Regions from separate parts of the Polaromonas sp. LjRoot131 genome, predicted to be linked through region 2. Evidence: predicted binding sites of a transcription regulator. Region 2 holds the regulator's gene; the other holds the start of a gene.

Region 1 (8,671 bases), on a different contig from region 2:
TTCGGCCGCCGGTTCCCGTGCCGGGCGCAAGGCCCGGCTGTCCTGGGCTTCCTCGCGTGGAAAACTGTCTAGAAACATCTTGCTGCCCCTTGGGGCCCGGAGTGGATGAGTTTCGACTTTAGGGGCCGGCAGGGGTCACAAGCCGTCGGCGGGAGAGGAATTCCGTGTAGGACAAGCTCGAATGGGCCCGGCAGCAGCCCGGCATTTCAACCGGACAGGCAGGACATCAGCCTGTCGTAATCCACCGGTTTGACGAGGTGGTGGTCAAACCCCGCCAGGTTGGCGCGGGTTTTGTCGGTCGACTGGCCCCAGCCCGTGAGGGCGATCAGGACCACGTTTTCATTGCCCGGCTGCTGCCGGATCAGGCGCGCCGCGTCATAGCCGTTCATGCCCGGCATCCCGATGTCCATGACCACCACATCCGGCCGGTTGATCCCTGCGGCGGCCACGGCGGCGACGCCGTCATACGCCGTGGTGACGGCGAAGCCATCCATGTCGAGCAGGGCCTCCAGTGTGTTCGCCGCGTCCACGTTGTCGTCCACCACCAGGATTTTCCTGAGGTTTCCCGGCGCGGCCGTGGCGCCGGCCGGCCGGGGCGCTTCAGGCTGTTCGCCCTCCAGCACCACCGGCAAGGCCAGCACGAACTCGCTGCCATGGCCCAGGCCCTCACTGGCAGCGTGAAGAGTGCCCCCGTGCATCTCGGCAAACTGCCGGGCCAGGCTGAGGCCGATGCCCAGTCCGGTCGGGGCCTCGCCCGGCACGGGCGTCTGGGCGAACAGCTCGAATATCCTGGCGAGCGAGGCCGCCTCCAGCCCGATGCCGTTGTCCTTCACGCGGAAAGTCACCACCGGCCCCGCGACTTCCGCGCTGAGCACGATGTGCCCGCCCGCAGGTGTGAATTTGGCGGCATTGACCAGCAGGTTGGCCACGCTTTGCACCAGGCGCGCGGCGTCTCCATCCAGGACGCAAGGCGCGCCCGGCTCCCGCAATTCAAGCCGGTGCTGCTTGCTTTCCATGGCGGAAGCGGAAATCTCCACCGCATGGTTGAGCACCGACTGCAGCGTGGTCCGCTCCCTTTTCAGTGCCACCTTACCGCTGGTGATGCGGGCCACGTCCAGCAGGTCGTCCACCAGCCGCGTCAGGTGGCCGACCTGGCGGTCCACCACGTTGCGCAGCTGCGTCACCTGGTCCGAATCGGGGTGCAGGTGCTTGAGGATGCCCATGGAGGTGCGGATGGGCGCGAGCGGGTTGCGCAGCTCATGCGCCAGCGTGGCGAGAAATTCGTCCTTGCGCCTGTCGGCATCGCGCACCTGGTATTGCCGCTCGCGCGCCCGCACGGCCGAGCGGGTGGCGGTGATCAGCGCGATGGTGCGCACCGGCCGCTCCACCAGCGTCACGTTGCCCAGGTGCTCCACCGCCCGCTGCACGTCCAGCGAATCGGCGCCGCTGCGCGTCAGCAGCAGGATGGGGATGTCGGACCAGGTGGGCTGCGAGGCCACATAGTCTGCCAGCGGCCGCATCGCCGCGCCGCTGACCACCTCCTCCACGATGAGCAATGCGCCGGCGCCCTGCTGCAACTGCCGCATCAACTCGCTGTTGTCCCCGCACACGATGCTGCCTATGCCCACCGATCCCAGGACTTTCGCGGCCAGGCCTGCGTCCTGGCCCGTGGGCGCGCAGATGACGATGCGCCGCTCCACTAGCGGACCCCGGCGATGTCACCCGTTTCAGGGCCGCTTCCCACATACACCGGCACCCCCGTCAGGATGCCGCGGAAGCCGCGCAGGGGCGCACCCACATGGATGCCGCTGCGGGACATGGAAAACTGCCGGATGGTGCGTTCGTGCAGGCTGCCGCGTTTCTTGAAGACGGACACGGCCTGCTTGACTTCGCCGTCATGCTCGAAGTAACGCAGCATGAGCACGTTGTCGGCCAGGTAGCTGGCATCCACCGTCGTCGACATCTGCCCGCCCAGCATGCCCTGCTGCACCCCCACCAGGATGGTCACCACACCGCGCTGGCCCAGGTAGGTCAGCAGCTCGTGCAGGTGCGTGGTCAGGAAGCGCTCGTCCGGCATGGCGTTGAGGTAGCCGTTGATGCTGTCGATGACGATGACCTTGCAGCCGCGGTCGGCGGCCTGGCACACCACCGTGGAAAACTCGCCCGGCGACAGCTCGGCGGGATCGATCTGCTGGATGCTCAGCATGCCGCTCTCGTAGGGCTTGCGGATGTCCATGCCCAGGCCGTCGGCACGGTTCAGCAGGTTGTTGGCGGCTTCCTCGAACAGGAACATGGCGCTGCTCTGTCCGCGATGGGCGGCCGCCGTGACGAACTGCGCCGCGAGCGAGGACTTGCCGGTGCCGGGCGGGCCGGCGATCAGGGTGCTGGTGCCCTCCTCCAGGCCGCCGCCCAGCAGGGTGTCAAGCTCTTGCAGGCCGCTGGTGAGCTGCACCCGCTTTCCCATCACCCGCGACTCCGCGGCGACCAGGCGCGGGTACACGCAAAGCCCGCCGTACTGGATGTCGTAGTCGTGCATGCCACCGCGAAACGCGACGCCGCGGTACTTCACCACGCGGATGCGCCTGCGCTCGGCGCCATAGTCCTTCACCGACTGGTCCAGCGTGATCACGCCGTGGGCGATGCTGCGCACCTGGAGGTCTATGCCGGCGGCCGTGCGGTCGTCCAGCAGCATCACCGTGCACGAGCGGCTGGCGAAAAACTGCTTGAGGGCCAGCACCTGGCGGCGGTAGCGCAGCGGGGAATCGGCCAGCAGTTGCAGTTCAGACAGGGAATCAATCACCACGCGCGTGGGTTTGTGCTTCTCGATGACCGACAGGATCATCTGGGTGGTGGCGCCCATCTCCACCTCGGAGGGGTGGAACAGGGTGTATTCCGCTTCCGATTTCAGCAGGTTCTCCGAAGGCAGCACCTCGTGGATGTGGATGCCGTCCAGGTTCCAGCCGTGGGACAAGGCAACCCCTTTCAGTTCCGCGGCCGTCTCCGCCAGGGTGATGTACACCACCGACTCGCCGGTCCGGGCGCCGGCGACCAGGAACTGCAGGCCGGTCGTGGTCTTGCCGGTGCCGGGCTCACCCTCGATCAGGTAGATGCGGTCCCTGATCAGGCCGCCGGCCAGGATGTTGTCGAGGCCGGGAATGCCGGTGGAGAGGAAGCTGGCGGCAGCGGGCGCTTGGAGAGTCATGGTCGGAGGTGCGGGTTGTTTGGCCACAGGGCATGGGCGGCACATCCCGCAACACTCCGTCAGCGAACGAAGCGGTTTGTAACAGCTGGATAAATATTAATCACAGCGTTGCACGCGCCCAAGGTTGCAGCGTCTGGGCGCCGCGTAGGACGAGACGCCATGACGGCGTAGTCCACCGGCATCCCCGCACTCCGACGCTAGGCCTCCAGGCGCACGACGACCTTGCCGGAGTGCCGGCCCTGCAGCAGGCCCGACAGGGAGGCGGGCGCTTGCAGAAGGCCGTCGACAACATGTTCCACCGCTTTGACCCGTCCACTGTCGACCCACGCGTCCATTTCACGGCGGAACACATCAAAGCGTTCGCCATAGTGGTCAAGGATGATGAAGCCCTGCACGCGCACCCGCTTCTGCAAAATGGCGGCCAGGAACTGCGGCAGCTGATTGCCGCCGCTTGGGCCTGCAGAGTCGTTGTAATGCGCAACAAAGCCGCACACCGGCATGCGGGCGCCGATATTGAGCAGGGGAAGGACGGCCGCCAATACATCGCCGCCGACGTTCTCGAAATACACGTCAATGCCCGCCGGGCAGGCGGCGGCAAGCTGCTCCCCCAATAAGGGCCCGTGCCTGTCGATGCAGACATCAAAGCCCAGGTCCTCGACGGCCTGCCGGCACTTGTCGGCACCGCCGGCGATACCGACGACGCGAGCGCCCTTGAGTTTTGCGATCTGGCCGACCATGGCACCCACCGCGCCGGTCGCCGCCGCGACCACCACGGTTTCACCGGCCTGGGGTTGGCCGATGTCCAGCAGGCCGACGTGCGCCGTGAAGCCCGGCATGCCGAGCGCGCCCAGCGCCAGGGAGGGACGGGCCATGCCGCCGATCGCCAGCAGGTCGCTCCCATCGCTGATGGCGTAGTCCTGCCAGCCGGCATTGGCGAGCACGAGATCGCCGGCGCGGTAGTGGGGATGCCTGGACTCCACGATGCGGCTGACAGTGCCGCCGGGCATGGTGCCGCCCAGCGGAACGGGGGGCGCGTATCCGGGCCCGATTTTGTCCATCAGGTTGCGCATGTACGGGTCCAGCGAAAGGAACTGCGTTCGCAACAGCACCTGGCCTTCGCCCGGGCGCGGCACCGGCTCGGTCACGAGATGGAAGTCGGACGCAACCGGCAGGCCGCGCGGGTGCGCCGCCAGCGTGATGCGACGATTGCTGCCTGGGTCTGGTTTCGACTCGGTCATGATCGCCTCCGTGATTCAGCCGCGGCGGGAACCGGGGCCGCGCCGCCATGCCAGCAGGCCGCCCAGGGCCACAGCCACCATGGCAAACGCAGGGGCACCCAGCGCGCCAGTCCCGTCAACGATGAGGCCGCCCGCGATGGCACCCGTGGCGATGGCGATCTGGAACGCTGCCACCAGCAGGCCGCCCGCGGCCTCTGCCTGGTCGGGTGCGGCGCGCACGATCCAGGTCTGGAAGCCGACCGGGAATGCGCCAAACGCGAACCCCCATAGCGCCACAGCCACGGCGGTGACCACGGCAGAGCTGCCGCCAATAAGCAGCGCAGCCGCAAGCAGGGCGATCATCCCGCTGCCGGCGACGATCGCGTAGCGTTCACTGCGCCCCGCCAGCCAGCCCCCCGCGAAGTTTCCGAAAAAGCCGCCGATGCCGTAGCCCAGCAGCACGGCGGAAATCGCCGCTGCCGACAGCCTGGTCACGTCTTCCAGCACGGGCCGGATATAGGTGAAGCCCGCGAAGTGGCCGGATATCACCAGCAGCACGGCCAGCAGCGCAATGCGCACCGGCCCCCGCGTGAGCAGGTCGCGCAGGCCCTTCAAGCTGGCCTTGTCGCGTGGCGGCAGTGCCGGCAGCGCCACCAGTTGCACAAGGAAAGCCAGCACGCCGACCACGCCCGCCGCGACAAAAGCGCTGCGCCATCCCCACAAACTGCCCATCCAGGCGCCGACCGGCGCCGCGCAGACGGTGGCAATGGAGACGCCGGTCAACACCAGGGACATGGCGCGCGGGAAAAGCCGTTCCGGCACCAGGCGCATGGCCAGCGCCGCCGCCATCGACCAGAAGCCGCCGAGCGCGATGCCGAGCACCACGCGCGCGAACAGCAGCACCGCGAGCGAGCCGGCCGTCGCCGCCAGCAGGTTGGACACGAGCAGCAAGGCGGTAAGCGTCAGCAGCACCCGCTTGCGGTCGAAGTGCGCCGTCAGCAGGGGAATGGTCGGCGCGGCCACCGCACCGACGAGCGCGGTGGCCGTGACGGCCTGGCCCGCCGCACCCGCCGTGACATGGAGATCGGCCGCCATGGCGGTCAGCAGGCTGGCCGGCAGGAATTCCGCCGTGACCAGGCCGAACACGCCGAGGGAAAGTGAAGCGACCGCCGGCCAGAGCGCGGCGGCCTCGCCGGGTGAATCGCCGGTCGGGCTTGCGCCGGCAGCCAGCGGGTCGAGGCAAGCAGAAGAGGAAGTTGATGACATGAAATGTGAAGCCTTGTTGAGGACAGGGTGACCAGCTTAGGCCTAGCATCCACACATTTCCATGGCGAAAGAGCCGAAATGCTTGACGATTCCTCCAGAACTTTCACGCCCGTCATTCAACCCCCTCACGAAGGCGCAGGCCTGCCTGCCGCCGGGCCCGATCCCCTTACCCAGATCCTGCTGGGCCTGCGCCTGGACGGCGTCGAGTACGGCCGCTGCCTGATGCATGCGCCGTGGGCGATTTCCTTTGCCGCGCAAGCCGCCGCGCGTTTTCATTTCGTCGCCAGCGGGAACTGCTGGCTGCACACAGAGCCGTCCGGGTGGATGGAACTGAAGGCCGGCGACGCGGTGCTGCTGCCGCGCGGCACGGCCCACACCGTGGCCAGTTCACCCGAGGTGCCGCCGGTGGCTCTCGCGACCTTTGACCGCGAACGGGTCGCGGACGATATCTATCTGTTGCGGGATGGCGCTCCCGCGGCGCAAGCCCCCTCCCACGTCATGTTCTGCGGCACCATGACCTTCAACCTCGACCCGCTGCACCCCTTGCTGGCCATGATGCCGGAGGTGATCCGCGCCGGCGAGCTGGCGCAGCGCGACCCGGGCGTGCCGATGCTGCTCGACGCGATGGAGCGTGAAGCCTCGCTCAACCGCATGGGCGCCTGCGGCATCCTGGCCCGCATGGCCGATGTGCTCGCCGCGACCATCATCCGCGCCTGGGTCGAATGCGCCTGCAGCAACTCGACGGGCTGGATCGCGGCGCTGCGCTCGCCCGGCGTGGGCAAGGTGCTGGCCGCCATCCACGCGACGCCGGAGCAGGACTGGAGCGTGCCGGAGCTGGCGAACATCATGGGCGCATCGCGATCCCGCTTTGCCCAGGCCTTCAAGGAATCGGTGGGCGAGAGCCCTGCCCGGTATGTGGCCCGCATCCGCATGTTCCAGGCGCGCAACTGGATCGCGCAGGACGGAATGCGCGTCACCACGGCCGCCGACCGGCTGGGTTACGACTCCGAGGCCTCCTTCAGCCGCGCGTTCAAGCGTGTCATCGGCCACGCGCCCAGCAAGGCACGCAGCCCCATGTGACCCGTATCCCCAACCGGGTCGGTTTTTGGCTGAAATCAGCCCAGGGGCGCTCCGCGATGTCGGCGACCAGCCCAAAAAGCAGGTTTTCCGCCCCTTGCCTTGAAAACCACCTGAATTGCCCCTATGATTAGCACTCGATGGTATTGAGTGCTAACAAAGCCCAGTCAATCCACCAAAGTTAACAAGCACCCACTTCCAGCCGGGTGCTTTTTGATTCCCAAAACCAGTGTTCTCAAACAAGGAGCTCTCATGAAACTTCGTCCTTTGCACGACCGCGTGATCGTCAAACGCGTGGAAAACGAAACCAAAACCGCTTCCGGCATCGTCATCCCCGACAGCGCCGCTGAAAAGCCTGATCAAGGCGAAGTGCTGGCCGTTGGCCCAGGCAAGAAGAACGACAAGGGCGAACTGAGCCCCGTGGGCGTGAAAGTCGGCGACCGCGTCCTGTTCGGCAAATACAGCGGCCAGACCGTCAAGGTCGACGGCGACGAATTGCTCGTCATGAAAGAAGAAGACCTGTTCGCAGTGGTCGAAAAATAATTTCGCAAGGCGAATTATTTTCGTCGAGGCTAACTTCGCGAAGCGAAGTTAAGGGCCGAAAGGCCCGGCCGGAGACAAAAGTAATCTCCCGCCGCGTCCAACCCCTTATTAACTGAATCTGGAGAATTAATCATGGCAGCAAAAGACGTCATTTTCGGCGGCGAAGCCCGCGCACGCATGGTCGAGGGTGTGAACATCCTGGCCAACGCGGTCAAGGTAACCCTGGGCCCCAAAGGCCGTAACGTGGTTCTGGAGCGCTCCTTCGGCGCCCCCACGGTGACCAAGGACGGTGTGTCCGTCGCCAAGGAAATCGAACTCAAGGACAAGCTGCAGAACATGGGCGCGCAGATGGTCAAGGAAGTCGCTTCCAAGACCTCCGACAACGCCGGCGACGGCACCACCACCGCCACCGTTCTGGCACAAGCCATCGTCCGCGAAGGCATGAAGTACGTGGCCGCGGGCATGAACCCGATGGACCTGAAGCGCGGTATCGACAAGGCCGTGCTGGCCCTGACCGAAGAGCTCAAGAAGGCTTCCAAGCCCACCACCACGTCGAAAGAAATCGCCCAGGTCGGCTCGATCTCGGCCAACTCCGACGAATCCATCGGCAAAATCATTGCCGACGCGATGGACAAGGTTGGTAAAGAAGGCGTGATCACCGTGGAAGACGGCAAGTCCCTGCAAAACGAACTCGACGTCGTCGAAGGCATGCAGTTCGACCGCGGCTACCTCTCCCCTTACTTCATCAACAACCCTGAAAAGCAGTCCGCACTGCTGGACAACCCCTTTGTTCTGCTCTACGACAAGAAGATCAGCAACATCCGTGACCTGCTGCCCACCCTGGAGCAAGTCGCCAAGGCCGGCCGTCCGCTGCTGATCATTGCCGAAGAAGTCGAGGGCGAAGCCCTGGCAACGCTGGTGGTGAACACCCTGCGCGGCATCCTGAAGGTTGTGGCTGTGAAGGCCCCCGGCTTCGGCGACCGCCGCAAAGCCATGCTGGAAGACATCGCCTGCCTGACTGGCGGCAAGGTCATCGCTGAAGAAGTCGGCATGTCGCTCGAAAAAGTGACGCTGGCTGACCTCGGCCAGGCCAAGCGCATCGAAGTGGGCAAGGAAAACACCATCATCATCGACGGTTCCGGCGCCGCTGCCGACATCGAAGCACGCGTCAAGCAAGTGCGCGTCCAGATCGAAGAAGCGACCAGCGACTACGACCGTGAAAAACTGCAAGAGCGCGTGGCCAAGCTGGCCGGCGGTGTTGCCGTGATCAAGGTCGGCGCTGCCACCGAAGTCGAAATGAAGGAAAAGAAGGCCCGCGTGGAAGACGCACTGCACGCCACCCGCGCTGCCGTGGAAGAAGGCATCG
Region 2 (8,671 bases):
GGGTAACCAGGCTGCGGGTATCAAGGCTCCCGATAAATTATGCGAATTAGTGTTTATGTGAATTAGGGTATTAGGCAGATATTCACCAAGGTGAAAAAAACCTTGGCCTTGAGAGTGGGAATGACCGTACGCAACCTCCGTGTCGAGAGCGGAATGAGCCAAGTTGTTTTTGGTGAGCGCTGCGGTTTTTATCAAACGTACCTCAGTCGACTTGAACGAGGTCAAGCCAACCCCACGCTCAATGCGCTTGAGGTCATTGCTGGTGCATTCAATCTCTCGATTTTTGAGTTCTTCGAAAAGGTAAGGTCCTCCGGCGAGACCAAGTAATGCCTTAGGGCGGGCCTAATCGTGTCAGCCCACCCCGCAGGTACTGAGCCCCTAGCCGTCCTGTCCAGCGATCCTCCCCAAGAAGTGATTGAAACAGGCGCGTTATCTCAGGGGCCTCTATTGGCCACAGAGGAGGGCGCTTGAGCGCTTCATCCAAAGCATCAAGAGTCGGATCCCAAACACCGCAATCACATGCCATCACAGTGCTAACAGCGCACTGTGCTGAGCTCCCTTGTGGCAAAAAACACAAAAATTACGCAGCGAACCAGGTAGGTTCATGAGTATCCATAGCGATTCATGCCCTTTTGACGCGCTCCCAAATGTTTACCAGTTACCAATTTCAGGAAGCGCGTAAAGGTGTTTTTCTTCACACAGGGTATTACTTCGAATATGCTCTGGATCACATAAACACTAATTCACATAAGTACTCATGACGGCCGGCAAGCGCACCTCTTAAAACCTGGTGTGTGCGCCCTACAAATTGAAGTTCCACCATCGAACATAGGCGCAGTTCTTTGTGAAAACAATTCGAGTAAGTGCTGCGATTAAGCATATGAAAAAACGGCTGGAGGCCGACGACTTAGAGGGCTTCCTGGCGGCATATGAGAACTACGTGCTCACCGTAGTATTTGAACCCGCTGCGATACCCCTTACACAAGTTGCCCTCCCCTCAGCGCTGCGTAGGGGCTTCGAAAAAGGGAGCATCACAGCCCTTACGCTAGTGACGTTATGGCGGCTTGTGCTGAACGGAAGCTTGCTACTCGTTGAGGACGACCTGAGAGACATGATCAATCAGAACATCGATGGCGCCCTGAAGACGCTAACAACGCCTACTTCTGACTCTCCTGCTAAGGCGCTGCCTACTATAGTTGAGACAGCGCAGAAACTTCCTGATTCTGTTCGACGGTATCGCAAGCCCACCCCCACTCCAGAGTGCTCACAGATAAAGCGTATCTCGATCATCAGCACATTCTCTATTCGCGCCTGGTCCGCGTCCGACGCGCTCGACTTTCGGAGGAACCTGTGTTTAAGCAACCAAGAGAGAGAATTCCTGCGCGCGATCCGTCAGTATTTTCCCTCGATGCAGTCCTATCCAAATATCCCGCTGCGCAACTTCATCAACCTTGATGAGATTGGACTCTCCATACCCACTAGTTTTCGAGAATTTGCATGGCAGTCTCAGGTTGACACTCTTTTGTGCACCTGCGACGAGGATCCAGTAGCGGGCTTCGAACTGGACTCATCTTGGCATGACAACGAAGGTGCGGCTCGTCGTGATGACATCAAAAACAAGCTGTTCCAGTTGGCGGGGTTGCCGCTATTCAGGATTCGACCAGCCGACCCGCATCTCGTCCGTGCTGAAGATTTCTACGATCTTCTGAATGCCGAGCCTGCCCTGGAGACGATTCGTCCCCGGCGTATGCGACCTCGGCGTTCTCACGACGGGTTAGCTCCTGAAAGCGCAGAAACTGTCCGCCGCTGGTGATGACATAGGAAGCTGGGCAATGAGAGATACAGATCGATCAGCCTTCGCAAGCTTTGATAGTCTGCCTTCTTCGGCGGGTGTCCGCCTTCCCGTTGTCGCTGCTCTATTCGCGATCTCGCCGGCAACCGTCTGGCGCTGGTGCAAATCAGGTCATCTACCGCAGCCCACTCGAATCGGTAGAGTGACGTTATGGAACGTTGGGGAGTTGCGCCTTCGATTGAAAAGCGCAACTATGCAAGCAATCGAACCACCGGAGGCCAGAGAAAAACCATAACTGCGAAAAACTCACCATCGCTGATTGCGCGCCAGCGGAGCAACCGATAACCGTTAAATCGTGATTAATTTGGACTCATCTTGGCGTTAATTACTGGGGATCTTATTGCTACAGGTCACTTACCAAACTAATTATCTCTGCTGTACGGAGAGCCACCATCCGGGATTTCTTTCTCCTGAGGCCACACAGCGACACTCTTTGATGACTTGAGCAATAGGGTCAGACTGAGAAAGAAAAACTCTTGCGGCACCGGTCCACAAAATAAGCACTGCTCTGGTGGGCGCATCACAATCCTGGCCAGCCTCTCTCAACGCCTCAATGAAGCGTGTGGCTGATTCATATTGGCCATGAAGTGTCGCCAGTGCCATGATATCCGCGGGATCGGCAATGGACTCGCACGCCTGCTCAGCGAAGCTGACCTGAAGGCTTTGAATATCGCTCACAAACCCACTTGTGACCAAAACCTCGGACGCTTCGATATGCTCCGGAATCTTCGGCGCACCTATTCCCCCACGGGAATCGTCAGATGCCATCGGGGCTGCCGGCAATTCAACAAACGGCACCGGTAGCAGATCCAGCTCCGCCGCCCGCTCTTGACTCACTTTTATGGACACCGGATTAGAGCCCTTTTCGGGATCCGGAAGCGGCAAGCACCGCATCTGTTTTCCCAGTGCTAACTGGTGCCAGTAGCCTCGACCGGGTGTTGGGACGTCGTATGCCTTGCACTTTCTGCCAAGGCCGGAACCGGAAACACCAAGTTCCTCGGCGATTCTCGTCACCGGACAATTCCATACCCATTTATAGAGCTGCTCGCGGGTCAATTTCATTATTGGCCCACCTCTGCCCAATCCTGAGCGTTCTTTATCCAGTCAAACACAACGCAGCTCCGCCACACGGTTATTCTTCCGGTTATTTTGAAGCCTGCGGGAAATTTTCCGTCTTTGACCCACCGTCTAAAGGTGGATTGCGACACCGGAATCAACTGAAGAATTTGCCTCTCGCGCAACAGTGAAAGATCTTTTGATTGCTCTTTTTTGGTCATCATGCTCGCCCAGTGAACCGTAATGAGGCCACATGCTGCGTTAGGCGCGAGCAAAAGAAAAGTTAACTAGATATTTCTCCCCGCGGTCGAAAGGCCTTAACCCTTTCCAAGGGGATAAATTCAGCTACCACTCGGCTTTAGGACGCCTGCCGATGTGGGCAAAGGATGGTCGAAAAGCTGCGGCGAAAGCTTTACTTTGGTAGGCTGAATATCCCTTGCCCACAAAGAATTTCATCAAATCTGGTTCGGTTGACGGGCACCCAGGGATAACAGTTCCCCCCTCGGTAACAGTTTTCCAAAGTTGCATCCCTTCCCACATATCTCGTAGCTTTGGCGGTAAGGACGCCGCATCGAAAGGCAACCTCTCCCGCGTCGGCGCTCGCTGTGGATAAGCCCTCAATCGCTGATCGCTGACATAGGACTTGAATCGTTGGAGCGTCGTAAAGCTTTGCAGAAGATCTGCAGCGACTTTGACGCAGACAAGCTTTCCCTGATCAATGTCCAGCAGCAAAGGCGGCACAGCACCAACAAAATTTAGCAGTCGAGTGCTTGAAGGCAGAAGCTCGTGTGCCACTCGCTTTAACTCACCCAAGCGGCCTTTCCTGCCCAAGCCCAGGACCGCGGGGTCCATGTAGTGATGCAGTGCCAATGCCTCCCAAACGCGAAGTTGTGGGATGCCGTGGTAGCGCTGATAGGTGTAGTCGTCGGCCTCAAGACGCTTGGCGAACTCTTTTAATTCGTCTTGAGTTAGCTCGGCTAACGGTTTAGGACGACTCGCAACCAGTTCGATTCCGCCCATTGAGTGATTCAAAAGAGGCTTCAACAGCTCGGCTCGCTTCATCGCCCGACCCTTTCGCAGCAAAAACGGCAACGAAGTGGCAACTGAGCGCTGTTTAGGCCAGGCACATGTTAGCGCACACTCTCGCCGAAAAGCTTTATTTAAATGGTAGGGCGTGAGTGACTTGAACACTCGACCAAAGGATTATGAGTCCTCTGCTCTAACCAACTGAGCTAACGCCCCACACAAGAGGGAGATTGTAAGGGCCTCCGAGGACCTGCTCGCGGGCCTATTTGCTGTGGCTCAGGGCGGTGCTGACCAGTTTGGAGGTGATATCGACGATCTGGATCATTTTTTCGTAGGGCATGCGCATGGGGCCAATGACGCCCAGCGTGCCCACGACCTGACCGTCGACTTCATAAGGCGCGGTGACCACCGACAGCTCCTGGTAGGGAATGACCTGGCTTTCGCCGCCTATGTAGATGCGAACCCCCTCGGCGCGGCTGGACACGTCGAGCAGGCGCATCAGCTGCGCCTTTTGCTCGAAGAGGTCGAACAGCTTGCGCAGGTTGCCCATGTCGCCGGAGAAATCGCTGACGGCCAGCAGGTTGCGCTCGCCGGAGATGACGACCTCGTCGCGCGATTCGATGGCTTCGGAGCTGACCTTGACCGCGGCCTGCATCAGCGTGGCGATCTCGCCGCGCAGCGCCTCAACCTCGTTTTTCAGCCGCTCGCGCACTTCCTCGATCGCCATGCCGGCGTAATGTGAATTGAGGAAATTGGCGGCCTCCACCAGTTGCGACTGGCTGTAGTCGGCCTCGGTGAAGATGACCCGGTTCTGCACGTCGCCGTCGGGCGACACGATGATCACAAGGAAACGTTTTTCGGACAGGCGCAAAAATTCAATATGACGGAACACCGACGTCCGGCGCGGCGCCATGACGACGCCGACGAACTGCGACAGGCTGGAGAGCATGTGCGCCGCGTTGCTGAGCACCTTTTGCGGCTGGTCGGGCGCCAGCCGGGGGGCGCCTATCTGGCCCGCGGCGGGGAAGGGGTCGCGCTGCGTGGTCAGCATGGTGTCGACGAAGAGGCGGTAGCCGCGCGCCGTGGGGATGCGGCCGGCGGAGGTGTGCGGGCTGACGATCAGGCCGAGCTCCTCGAGGTCGCTCATCACGTTGCGTATGGTGGCGGGGGACAGCTCCAGGCCCGAGGCCTTGGACAGCGTGCGTGAACCCACCGGCTGCCCATCGGCAATGTAGCGCTCTACCAGCGCCTTGAGAAGCAACCGCGCACGATCATCAAGCATGCCGACATTCTACGAAGCTTGGGGCGGATGTTGTGATGTAATTTGCCGATGAAATCGCAATTCCGCCATGTCGCACTGATCGGCAAGTACCACGCACAGGGTTCCCGGTCGGCGCTGGAGGACATTGCGCATTTCCTGGGCACCCAGGGCTGCGAGGTGGCAATCGAGCAGGACACCGCCAGCAACACGGGTCTCACGCAGTTTCCGACGTTGGATGCGGCCGGCATAGGCGCGCAGTGCGACCTGGCCCTGGTGGTCGGCGGCGACGGCACCATGCTGGGCATAGGCCGGCTGCTGGCGCAGTTCGGCATTCCACTGGTGGGCATCAACCAGGGCCGGCTCGGCTTCATCACCGACATCGCCTTCGAGGACTACCAGAACACCCTGATTCCCATGCTGCGCGGCGAGTACGAGGAAGACCGCCGCTGGATGATGCAGGCCAAGGTCGTGCGCGACGGCCGCTGCGTCTTCAGCGCCACCGCCATGAACGACGTGGTGGTTAACCGCGGCGCGACCGCCGGCATGGTGGAGCTTCGCGTCGAGGTGGACGGCCGCTTCGTGGCCAACCAGCGCGCCGACGGCCTGATCATCGCCTCGCCCACCGGCTCCACGGCCTACGCGCTGTCCGCCGGCGGACCCCTGCTCCACCCCTCGATTGCCGGCTGGGTGCTGGCGCCGATTGCACCGCACACGCTGTCGAACCGGCCCATCGTGCTGTCGGACTCCGGCGAGATCACGATTGAAATCGTCGCCGGCCGGGACGCCAGCGCCAACTTCGACATGCAGTCGCTGGCCAGCCTGCTGCACGGCGACCGCATTACCGTCAGGCGCTCGGAGCACCAGATGCGCTTTCTGCACCCCAAGGGCTGGAGCTACTTCGACACCTTGCGCAAAAAACTTCACTGGAATGAAGGCGTGGCCTGAACGGCACGATTTATTTATGAGCCTCAAAAGCATCTCGCTTCGCGATTTCGTCATCGTCCACGAACTCGAGCTGGACCTGTCCGGTGGGTTCACGGTGCTGACCGGTGAAACCGGCGCCGGCAAATCCATCCTGATCGACGCCCTGCAACTGGCCCTGGGCGCACGCGCCGATGCCGGCGTGATCCGCGAAGGCGCGGCGCGCTGCGAGATCAGCGTCGAGTTTGACAGCCCCAAGGGCCTGGCCGCCTGGCTGGAACAAGCCGGCTTCGACGGCGGCGACACCCTGCTGCTGCGCCGCACGATAGACGTGCAAGGCAAAAGCCGCGCCTGGATCAACGGCAGCGCGGCAACCGCCACGCAGCTCAAGGAGATCGCCGACCACCTGGTGGACATTCACGGCCAGCATGCCTGGCAAAGCCTGACCCGGCCCGACGCGGTGCGCGGCCTGCTGGACTCCTATGCGGATGTTTCCACGGATGAACTCTCGCGCCGCTGGCAGCAGTGGCGCCAGGCCCAGAAGACGCTGCTGGAGGCGCGTGACGCCCAGGACAGCCTGCAGCGCGAACGCGAGCGCCTGGCCTGGCAGATCGGCGAGCTGGACAAGCTCGCACCGGGCGCCGACGAGTGGGACGAACTTAATGCCCAGCACGGGCGCCTGTCGAATGCCCAGGCCCTGCGTGACGCGGTGCAAACCGCCGTCGATGCATTGCAGGAAGCCGACGAGAACGCCAACGCGCTGTTGGGCCGCGCGATTGCGGCGCTGCAAAACCAGGAACACATAGAGCCCGAGTTCAAGGCCATGGTGGAAGTCCTGAACGGCGCCCTGGCGCAGATGGAAGACACGGTCCACTCGCTCAACGGCTATGCCCGGCATGCCGAACTCGAGCCGCAACGGCTCGCCGAACTCGACGAGCGCCTGTCGCAATGGGTCAGCCTGGCGCGCCGCTACAAACGCACGCCGGCCGAGCTGCCTGAGCTGCTGGCCTCCTGGCAGGCCGAACTGCAAAAACTCAATGCCGCGGCCGACCTGGCCCAGCTTGAGAAGAACGAAACCCAGGCCAAGGCGGCCTACCTCGAAGAAGCCGGCCAGGTGTCCAAGGCTCGCGCCAAGGCCGCACCCAAGCTCGCCAAGGCCATCACCCAGGCCATGCAGGGCCTGGGCATGCAGGGCGGCAAATTCGACGTGGCACTGGCCAAGCTCGAGCAACCCGCCCAGCACGGCCTGGAACAAGCCGAATTCCTGGTGGCGGGCCACAGCGGCAGCACGCCGCGCCCCGTCGGCAAAGTAGCCTCCGGCGGCGAGCTGTCGCGCATCGCGCTGGCCATTGCCGTCACCACCAGCCAGCTCGGGCAGGCTGAAACATTGATCTTTGACGAGGTGGATTCAGGCGTGGGCGGCGCCGTCGCCGAAACCGTGGGCCGCCTCATGAAACAGCTGGGCAAGGACCGCCAGGTCATGGCCGTCACCCATTTGCCCCAGGTGGCGGCCTGCGCCGACCAGCACCTGGTGGTCGCCAAACGCTCCGAGAACGGCGTCACCCTGAGCGCCGTCGACCATGTCAACGGCGAGCAGCGTGTGGCCGAGATCGCCCGCATGCTGGGCGGAGAACGCCTTTCCGGCACCACGCTGGCCCACGCCAAGGAAATGCTGGGGCAGTGATGGCGACGCTGGAAATGGTCCTCATCACCGGCATGTCGGGCTCGGGAAAATCCGTCGCCCTGCACGCGCTGGAGGACGCCGGCTACTACTGCGTCGACAACCTGCCCCCCGAGCTGCTCACGCCTTTCGTGGCGCTGGAGCAAAAGCACGGCGCGCAGAAAGTCGCGATCGCCATGGACGTGCGCAGCGCAACCTCGCTGCCGCTGGTGCCCCAGCAGCTGCGCCAGCTGCGCGAGTCCGGCGTGGTGGTGCAGTCGCTGTTCCTGGACGCCAACACCGAAACCCTGGTGCGCCGCTTTTCGGAAACGCGCCGGCTACACCCGCTGTCGCGCATAGACGCCTCCGACCAGCACCGCGCGCTGGTGGACGCCATCGAGCTCGAACGCGAGTTGCTCGGCGAAATGCGGGAGCAGGCCCATGTGCTGGACACCAGCATGATCCGGTCCTCGCAGTTGCAAGGCTATGTGAAGTCGCTGATTTCCGCGCCTACCACGCAGCTGACGCTGGTGTTCGAGTCCTTCGCGTTCAAGCGCGGCGTGCCGCTGGACGCCGACTATGTCTTCGACGTGCGCATGCTGCCCAATCCGCACTATGAATCCGGCCTGCGCCACCTGACGGGGCGGGACGAGCCGGTGGCGGACTACCTCAAGGCGCATCCCGAGGTCGGCGACATGTTCCGGCACATCGAACAATTCCTCAGCCACTGGCTGAATGCGCTGGTGCGCGACCACCGCAGCTACGTGACGGTCGCCATCGGCTGCACCGGCGGCCAGCACCGTTCGGTCTACCTGGTCGAGGAACTGGCGGCGGCTTTCAGCCCGCACTGGCGCACGCTGAAGCGGCACCGCGAACTCGACGCCGGCTGAAAGGG

Evidence for each region. The regulator HrcA, encoded in region 2, represses chaperone genes, less so after heat shock. The targets are predictions, from matches to a motif close to TTAGCACTCNNNNNNNNNGAGTGCTAA.
Region 1: the regulator HrcA is predicted to act here: its motif matches at 6,893-6,919, upstream of ACSQ27_RS21490 (co-chaperone GroES).

Annotation. Positions count from the first base shown of each region.
Region 1 is NZ_CAXUPF020000005.1:258,634-267,304, forward strand. It holds gene ACSQ27_RS21465 (hybrid sensor histidine kinase/response regulator) at 207-1,700, opposite strand; gene ACSQ27_RS21470 (ATPase domain-containing protein) at 1,700-3,202, opposite strand; gene ACSQ27_RS21475 (NADP-dependent oxidoreductase) at 3,400-4,440, opposite strand; gene ACSQ27_RS21480 (MFS transporter) at 4,456-5,685, opposite strand; gene ACSQ27_RS21485 (AraC family transcriptional regulator) at 5,764-6,765, shown strand; gene ACSQ27_RS21490 (co-chaperone GroES) at 7,015-7,305, shown strand; gene groL (chaperonin GroEL) at 7,438-8,671, shown strand, end outside.
Region 2 is NZ_CAXUPF020000003.1:444,207-452,877, reverse strand. It holds gene ACSQ27_RS16790 (helix-turn-helix domain-containing protein) at 121-327, shown strand; gene ACSQ27_RS16785 (DUF2726 domain-containing protein) at 845-1,813, shown strand; gene ACSQ27_RS16780 (hypothetical protein) at 2,219-2,914, opposite strand; gene ACSQ27_RS16775 (helix-turn-helix transcriptional regulator) at 2,914-3,129, opposite strand; gene ACSQ27_RS16770 (hypothetical protein) at 3,254-3,970, opposite strand; tRNA gene ACSQ27_RS16765 (tRNA-Ile) at 4,074-4,150, opposite strand; gene hrcA (heat-inducible transcriptional repressor HrcA) at 4,197-5,216, opposite strand; gene ACSQ27_RS16755 (NAD kinase) at 5,265-6,140, shown strand; gene recN (DNA repair protein RecN) at 6,157-7,800, shown strand; gene rapZ (RNase adapter RapZ) at 7,800-8,666, shown strand.